2 regions of the Roseomonas sp. SRI_022 genome follow, and region 1 is predicted to be linked to the other one. Evidence: riboswitches for the same ligand, from Rfam matches in the RefSeq annotation. Region 1 holds a riboswitch; the other holds the start of a gene.
The links. Region 1 has a riboswitch for cobalamin ahead of metE (5-methyltetrahydropteroyltriglutamate--homocysteine S-methyltransferase). Riboswitches for the same ligand answer to the same signal wherever they lie in the genome.
Positions count from the first base shown of each region.

Region 2: another riboswitch for cobalamin. It lies ahead of AC2YHJ_RS25480 (TonB-dependent receptor plug domain-containing protein); the one in region 1 lies ahead of metE (5-methyltetrahydropteroyltriglutamate--homocysteine S-methyltransferase).

Region 1 covers NZ_JBYCZL010000011.1:90,410-94,582, reverse strand. The annotation lists gene metE (5-methyltetrahydropteroyltriglutamate--homocysteine S-methyltransferase) at 1-1,273, opposite strand, end outside; cobalamin riboswitch at 1,340-1,561, opposite strand; gene AC2YHJ_RS13015 (DUF1254 domain-containing protein) at 1,786-3,231, shown strand; gene AC2YHJ_RS13010 (SDR family NAD(P)-dependent oxidoreductase) at 3,315-4,088, opposite strand.
Region 2 covers NZ_JBYCZL010000038.1:38,603-42,775, reverse strand. The annotation lists gene AC2YHJ_RS25480 (TonB-dependent receptor plug domain-containing protein) at 25-2,016, opposite strand; cobalamin riboswitch at 2,166-2,384, opposite strand; gene AC2YHJ_RS25475 (exopolysaccharide biosynthesis protein) at 2,601-3,275, opposite strand; gene AC2YHJ_RS25470 (enoyl-CoA hydratase) at 3,447-4,173, opposite strand, start outside.

The DNA of each region.
Region 1 (4,173 bases):
CCGAGACACGCTGCGCCATGCGCGGCGTCACGGCAGCGACCGCCGCGGCGACGCCTGCGTCATGGACGCGCGGATCGGCGCGCCATTCGGCCAGGGCACGGTCGGAGTCCGCCAGCGCGGCGGCGATGACGCCCTCACCCTCATCGAGGCCACGGGCCAGTGCCGCGATCTCCGCAAGCTTCTCCTCCGCGAAGGCGAGGCGGCGCTTCAGCTTGGGATCGAGCGCATCCTCCCGTGCCAGCGTGTGCGGCACGTGAAGCAGCGAGCAGCTCGGCGCGACCAGCAATTGCCGCGTGCCGCGCCGCCCGGCGACGCCGCGCAGCGTCGCGAGCGCCGCGCGCAGATCCGTCCGCCACACATTGCGGCCATCGACGACGCCGAGCGACAGCCAGCGATCCGCCGGCAGCGCATCGAGCGCCGCGTCCAGCCCATCGCGCCCGCGCGTCAGGTCCAGATGCAGCCCATGCACCGGCAACCCGGCGGCAATCGGCAGATTGTCGCGCAGCCCGCCGAAATAGGTCGCGAGCAGCAGCCGCAGCCCCGGCGCGGCATCCGCCAAGCGCCGGAAGGCCGCCGCATAGGCCTCCGCCGCGTCGGCCGGCAGGTCCGTCACCAGGCAGGGCTCGTCGATCTGCACCCAGGATGCGCCGGCCTCCGCGATGCCGCGCAGCGCGGCCTCATAGGCCGGCAGCAGGGCGGGCAGCAGCGAGAGCGGTGCGACGCCATCCTCGGTCTTGGACAGCAGCAGGAAGGAGACGGGGCCGAGCAGCACGGGGCGCGTGCGGCAATTCCCGGCCAGACCCTCGACGACGGCCTCGGCCCAGCGGTTGTGCAGCAGGCGGAAGCGCGTGGCGGCCGACAGGCGCGGCACCAGGTAGTGGTAGTTGGTGTCGAACCACTTGGTCATCTCAAGCGCCGGGGCGTCCGGCGCGACGCCGGCCTCACGCTCCGCCGCGTTGCCACGCGCCCCGCGCGCCAGGGCGAACAGCGTCGTGAGGCTCGCCGGCCCCTGCCCGCCCCAGCCGTAGCCCTGCGGGATGGCGCCGAAGGCGAGCGCGGTTTCCAGCACATGGTCGTAGAGCGCGAAATCAGCCGAGGCGACATGGCCGATGCCCGCACCGCGCTGCGTGGCCCGCGCATTGCCACGCAGCACGGCACCGACGGCGTGCAGGCCGCCCTCATCGAGCGTGCCGGTCCAATGGGCCTCAAGCGCGGCCTTCCATTCGCGGCGTGGGCCGATGCGGGGGTAGCCGAGGGTGGCTGCGATGGTCATCGCGTGCGTCTCCGCCCCCGGTGCACCCAGCCCGGCGGCCAAAGGGTGGCGCTGCCCGCGGATGAAGGCGGGTCGGCGGCGCCGGCAGGTTTCCTGGCTTGCGGGTCGCCACCACCGGCCCGCCTTCCCGCACGGTGGACCGTGCAGTGGCCCGCAGTGGCACTGCGGAAGGGCCGGCGGCTCACCGCCGACAGTTGCTGGGGCAGCCGCCGACTGACGGGGGCGATCCCCGCATACGGCGTTCCCTCTTACGCCCGCTCGCGCAGGACCAACGCCTCATAAGGATATCTGTATGTCTTTCTGATGCAAGCGCCGAATTTGCGCTGGCGATCGGATATAATTCCTATTATGCTGTCTCATCGCTGCAGGGTCGTGTCTTCGCGCCGAATCTGGATAGCCTTTCATTCGGACGCCGGCCCGATGCGCGGGTAACATCCATTGCGACACCGCATCGCGGGACCAGGCGCGCCAGGCGGCCCGCCACCACGATGCCGCTGCAGGAGAGATCACGCATGTCCATCGTTACCAGGCGCGGCGTCGTCGCGGCGTCCACGCTTGCGGCTCCGCTGCTCGCTGCCGGTCGGGCCGGGGCGCAGCCATCCGAGATGCCAGCCGCCCACACCAGCGATGCGGCGCAGGTGCTGATGGATGCCTATATCTACGGCTACTCGCTGATCACCACCGAGGTGACGCGGGTGCAGATGTCGAACGTGCCCGAAATGCGTGGGCTGCAAGCCCCGATGGGGCAGTTCATCAATGTGCCCCGCTACCCACCGGCGGACTACCGGGGTGTCTCGGCGCCGAATGCCGACACCCTGTATTCGCTCGCCTGGCTCGACCTCGGCGCGGAACCGATGGTCTTCTCGCATCCCGACATGGGCAACCGCTTCTTTCTGTTCCCCATGTACAGCCTGTGGATGCCGGTCGTGGAATCGCCCGGCACCCGCACCACGGGCGGAAAGGCGGCGAATTTCCTGATCACCGGGCCGGGCTGGTCGGGGCAGGTGCCGGCGGGGATGACGCGGATCAGTTCGCCGACCCGCTACCTCGTCATCCTGGGGCGTACCTTCGCGGATGGCACGGACGCCGACTACGCCGCGGTCAACGCCTTGCAGGCCCAGTACAAGCTGACGCCGCTCTCGGCCTTCGGCAGCAACTACACCTTCCGTGCCCCGCCGGTGGACCCGAACCCCGGCTTCAGCATGACCGACAAGCCGCAATCGGTGATCCTCGGCTTGTCCGCCGAGGACTACTTCACCCGCATGGCGCGGCTGATGGGCGGGGCCGCTCCGCCGGCACCGGAGGATGCGCCGATGCTCGCCCGCATGGCGCAGGTCGGCATCGTGCCGGGCCAGCCCTTCGATGCGTCGAAGCTGCCCGCCGCCGCGCGCGAGAGCCTGCGCGACCTGCCGCAGCGTGCCTTGCGGGCCATCGAGGCCAATCGCGTCGCGATGGGCACGATGGTCAATGGCTGGATCATCACCAAGGGCCTCGGGCGCTATGGCACCGACTACATGAAGCGCGCGCTGGTCGCGGCCTTCGGCTGGCCGGCCAATCTCGAGGACGACGCGGTCTATCCCTACACGACCGTGGACAGCGAGGGACGGACGCTGAACGGGGCGAACCGCTACACCCTGACCTTCCCGGCGGGGCAGACGCCGCCGGTCAACGGCTTCTGGTCGATCACCATGTATGAGATCGACCAGGGCTGGTGGTTCGTGCCCAACCGGCTGAACAAGTTCACTGTCAGCCCGCGCAACAACCTCAAGGCCAATGCCGACGGTTCGACGACGCTGTATTTCCAGCGCGAATCACCCGGTGCGGAGCTGGAGAGCAACTGGCTGCCGGCCCCGGCCGGGGATTTCATCCCGATGCTGCGGATGTATTGGCCCAAGGCGGACGCACCTTCGATCCTCAACGGCACCTGGACACCGCCGCGGGTCCTGAAGGTCGGCTGAAACGCGATCGGGGGTGGCCCGCGCGCCACCCCCGATAAAGCGATAAAAGGGATAAAAACCTAAAAGCCTAAAGTGCCCGCAACCTACGCGTGCATGATGCTGCCGCCATCCTCGATCCAGTTCTGGCCGGTGATGAAGGAGGCGGCGTCCGACAGCAGGAAGCAGATCAGCGGCGCGACTTCGGCCGGCAGCGCGATGCGGCCGAGCGGGATGCGCGCCAGCGTCCGTTCGCGGAACCGTTCGGAGCGCACGGTCTCGGTCATCGGCGTCTCGACCGTGCCGAAACCGACGCTGTTCACCCGGACGCCATAGCGCGCCCATTCCAGCGCGCCGGTCATGGTGATGCCGAAGACGCCCGATTTCGCCGCGGCATAGTTCACCTGCCCAATGGAACCGCGCTTACCGGCAGTGGAGGAGATGTTGACGATCGCGCCCGGGCTGGTCTCGCCGGCGCGCGCGCGGGCGATCATGTGGCGGCCGACGGCCTGCTGCATCAGGTGCACGGCGGTCAGGTTCACCTCAAGCACCGCCTGCCATTGCGGCAGGGTCATCTTCTCGATCATCGCGGGGCGGGTGATGCCGGCATTGTTCACTAGGCCATGCACCGCGCCGAAGCGCGCCACCGCCTGATCGACGACCGAGGCGCAGAACGCTTCGTCCGACACGTCGCCCCGCACCGCCAGCGTGCGGTCCCCGCCCAGCGCGGCGGAAACATCGGCGAAGGTCTGCGGGTTGCGTTCGACCATGACAAGGTTGCCGCCGAGATCGAGCACGAGTTCGGAGATGGCCCGGCCGATCCCCTGGCCGGTGCCGGTGACGATGACGGTGCGGCCCGTCAGTTCCATCGGATTGCGCATGGTCTGTTTCCTTCCCCTCAGGTGTCGTTAAGGAAAGGGTCGCGCGGCGGCCGGGCGCTGGCAAGGGCACCCGACCGATCGGTCG
Region 2 (4,173 bases), on a different contig from region 1:
AGGGGCAAAGCCCCTCCAGCAACGTCAGAACGTCCCGCGCAGCCCGGCCACCGCCGTCCGCCCCGGAATCACGAACCCATTCGCCGGCTCGTACCGCGTGTTGCCGAGGTTGCGGAATTCCACGAACCCCGCGAGCTGCTCAAGGATCGGCACCGTCGCGGTCAGGTTGAACACCGTGCCCGCGTCGTTCTTGCCGGCCGTGGTGATGGAGGTGCCATCGTCGTTGTACCGCGCGAAGGCGCCTTCCGGCGATTGGCCCGTGTAGAGGATCTCCGGCACCACCACGATGCGCTGGTTGCGCGGGCCGTCCCACGGAGTGGGGGCGGAGAAGCGCATGGTCAGGCTGGCGATGTTGCGTGGCCGGCGCGGCAGCGGCTGGTCGTTAGTGGTGTCGCGCGCTTCCTGCACGGTCCAGGCGCCGGTCAGGGAGAACCAATCCGTCGGGCGCAGCGTGATGGCGAACTCGCCGCCGCGGATGCGTGCGCTGTCCACGTTGATCAGCGTGGTGAAGGACTGGTCGTAATTGATCAGGTTGCTGATGCGGCTGTCGAAATACAGCGCGGAGATGGTTGCCCAGGACCCGATATCGGTCTCGATGCCCGCTTCCCAGGCGATGCCGTCCTCCGGGCGAAGGTTCGGGTTGCCCTGGAAGAACCCGGTGATCGTGCCAAAGCGCTGGAACAGCGAGGGCGCCTTGAAGGATGTGCCGCCGGCCGCGCGCAGGCGGGAGGAGATCTCGGGCAGCGCGAGCACCGCGCCGAGGCGCCAACTGGTGAAGCCGTCGAAACCTTCCGGCCCGTCGTAGCGGAGGCCCGCGGTCAGATCGAGCCGGTCGAACAGCCGCCCCTGGATCGAGGCGTAGCCCGCCCCGGACCGCTGCGACGCATCGACGGTGGTGCGGAAGAAGGCGGAGCCATTGGCGCTGTCCGCCGTCTCGCGTTCCCACTGGCCGCCGAACAGCATGACGACATCGGTCAGCACGCCGGCATCGGGGAAGCGCAGCGTGTTGTCCCAGGAGAAGGCCTGGCGGCTCGCGCGGTACTGGTCGTCGGCCGAGCCGAAGGGGTTCCCCGGATCGGGCAGGTTGGTGTAGCGCCGCCGGTTGGTGCTGCCCGAGAGGGTGAAGCCCGTGGTCCATGCGCCGCCGAACAGGTCGGTCGCGCTGCGGACGTAGCCGAACCAGGACTGGTCCTGCCCGGTGTAGTTCGGGTCGTCATTGGGCACGTCGTCGAGGCCGACGGTGTTCTCGCGCCCACGGACCAGTCCTTCGATGCGAGTGCGGCCGAAGACCTCGCCGGGGGTGGTCTCGCCCAGAGTCAGGCCCAGCCGGGCGGTGACGATGGCCGAGCGCAGCCCGTCGAGTTCCCCGCCGTTCTGGTAGAAGCGCGGCGCCATGGCGTTGGACCCGCGCGTGGACAGGCCCTGGCCGGTAACCTGGTAATCCACCGCACCGACCGTCCCGCCCATGCCGGCGAAGCCGCGCACGGTGTTGTTGGACCCGCCGGCGGCTTCGAAATAGGGCGCTGCGACGCGGTCGGCGGGTGCGGAGCGGGTGATGAGGTTCACCACGCCGCCGATCGCCGCGGAGCCATAGAGCGAGGAGACCGGCCCGCGCACGACCTCGATGCGTTCGATGTCGCCGAGGAGTTCATTGCCGAAGTTGAAGGCGCCGTTGGGTTCCGATGGATCGTTCACCGGCACGCCGTTCATCAGCACCAGCACCTGCCGCGAATTGGCGCCGCGGGCGAAGCCGGAGGCCTGCTGGCCGAGGCCGCCCGCCTGCAGCAGGCGGAAGCCCGGCACGGCCGCCAGCGCATCGGCCAGGGTGACGTAACCGTTCTCCTGGATGGTCTGGCGGTCGATGACAGTGACCGGGGCGGGGATGCGGTCCCGCGGCGTGGGGATGCGCGTGGCAGTGACGACCATGTCGGGCACGGCCGGGGTGGTGGAGACCTCCTGCGCCCAGGCGGGGGCGAAGGGGGTGAGGGCGATCAGGGCGAGGATCCGGTGTTTCATCCGGGGGTCCCTCCGTTGCACGGTCCGCGTTTCGCCCTGGTGCCGTGTTGGCACCGGGGCGGGCTTGCGTCGTGCTCGCATGACGGAGGCGCGCGCCGGATGGAACGCAGCCTGGGTCCGTTGCGCCGGTGCTCCCCGCCCGGCACGCGCGAGACAACTCTGCGCCGGCCGGTCTCCTGGCTCACGACGGGGCGGGGAGGGTGTCCCGCCGCCGGTCCCGCCTTCTCGCACCCGGAGGGGCACAATGGCGCGTGGGACCGGTCTCGTCGCCTACAGTTGCGGGGGCAGCCGCGCTTGGGCAGTGAGGATCACCGCATCGCGCGTTCCCGTTTCAGCCCTTCCGGGCCACCGGCGCATGGCGCGGAACCTAGGCCGCGCCGCCGCGTCGCGTCCAGCGGCCCATTGCATGCGCCGCTGGAGTCTTTGCCTGGCCTCAGGCGCCGGCGCCGGCCTTCGCCGGCTTGGCTTCGCGCCCCGCACTGTTGCGTTGGGGACGGCGGTTGGTCTGGGCGCGGTCGCGCTTTGCGCTCCTGGCCCGATACGTGGCATCGGGCCGAGCGGTCAGCGCCGACGCATCCGCGGTCTCAATAAATATAATGCAATGCCTCGAGGCCGAACCACATCAGGGCTCCGAGCACCGCGGTGGCGAACAGGTTGCCCAGCAGGGTCAGGCCCATGCCGATGCCGACCACCTTGCTGTCGTTCTCCACCACGCCGAGCGCCATGACGATGGTCCCGAAGGCCGGTGGGCCGTTGGTGCCCGGCCCGGGCAGGATCAGCATCAGCGCCGCATAGGCGGTCAGCCAGCCGACCACCTTGTCGGCGGTGGGGCCGGTGAAGGTCCCCGGGCGCGGGCGCACCCAGCGTTCGATCTTGGCGATGGCGCGGGAGACGCGGGTGGTCGAACCCGGCGCCAGCCGCAACAGGTCCGTGCGCTTGAGCGACTGGCGCGCGATGAAGCCCGGCAGCTTCGGCTTGCGGAAGCCAAGGCCCATCTGGACGCCGAGGATCAGCATCGGCGTACCGAAGACGGATGCCATGCCGGGCAGCAGGCCGGGCAGGCAGAGCATCAGGATCAGCAGGCCGAAGGCGCGGTCGCCGAAGGCCTCGGCCATCTCGCCAAGGGTGATCCGCTCGCCGCTGCATTGCGCGGCCACTTCGGCCACAAGCCGGGATATCGGCGCGCCGGGATGGGCCGCGGCCAGCCCGACTTCCACGCCATGCTCGGTCAGGAGAGCTTGTTCGTGATGTGAATCCACGCGTGATCGCATCCCTGTCGGCCGGTTCGCCAGGTCATGCCCGGCCGGCGGGGTTGGGTAGCACAGCGGGTAGGGCGACCGAAATGCCCGCACGCATGTCATTTCAGCAACCGCGCCGTCAGGCGCGGTCGCCGATGGGGCGCCGGTTGCGGCGACGCCCCGCCGCTCGCTTCAGCGGCCCTGAAACGCCGGCCTGCGCTTTTCCATGAAGGCGCGGCGGCCTTCCTGATAGTCGGCGCTGTCGAAGCAGGCTGACATGGCGGCATTGATCGCGGCCATGTCGCGATCGGCACGGTCCTGCAGCACGGCCTGCACCGTCCGCTTGTTGGCGTAGAGCGACAGCGGCGCATTGACGGCAAGCGTCGCGGTCAGCTTCGCCACCTCATCGGCCAGCGCATCGGCGGCGACGACCTTGTTGATCAGCCCGACGCGCTGGGCTTCCTGTGCGTCGAAACGTTCGCCCGTCATCAGGATCATGTGGGCATGCGCGGGGCCGACCAGGTCCACCAAGTGCCGCACCATGTCGAAGCCATAGGCGATGCCGAGCTTCGCCGCGGGGATGCCGAACTGGCTGCCTTCCGCTGCGATGCGGATGTCGCAGGACATGGCGATGCCAAGCCCGCCGCCCATGCAGAAGCCGCGGATCTCGGCGATCACAGGCTTGGGGAAGGAAGCGAGCTTCAACCGCCCCCCCGCCGTCTGCTTGCTGTATTCGCGCTGTGCGTCGGCATCGGACCGCAGCTTGTCGAACTGGCTGATGTCGGCGCCGGACACGAAGGCCTTGTCCCCCGCGCCGGTCAGCACGATGCAGCGCACCGATGCGTCGGCCTCGAAGATGTCCAGCGCCTCGCCCATGCCGGCCCACATCGTGACCGACATGGCGTTGCGCTTCTCGGGC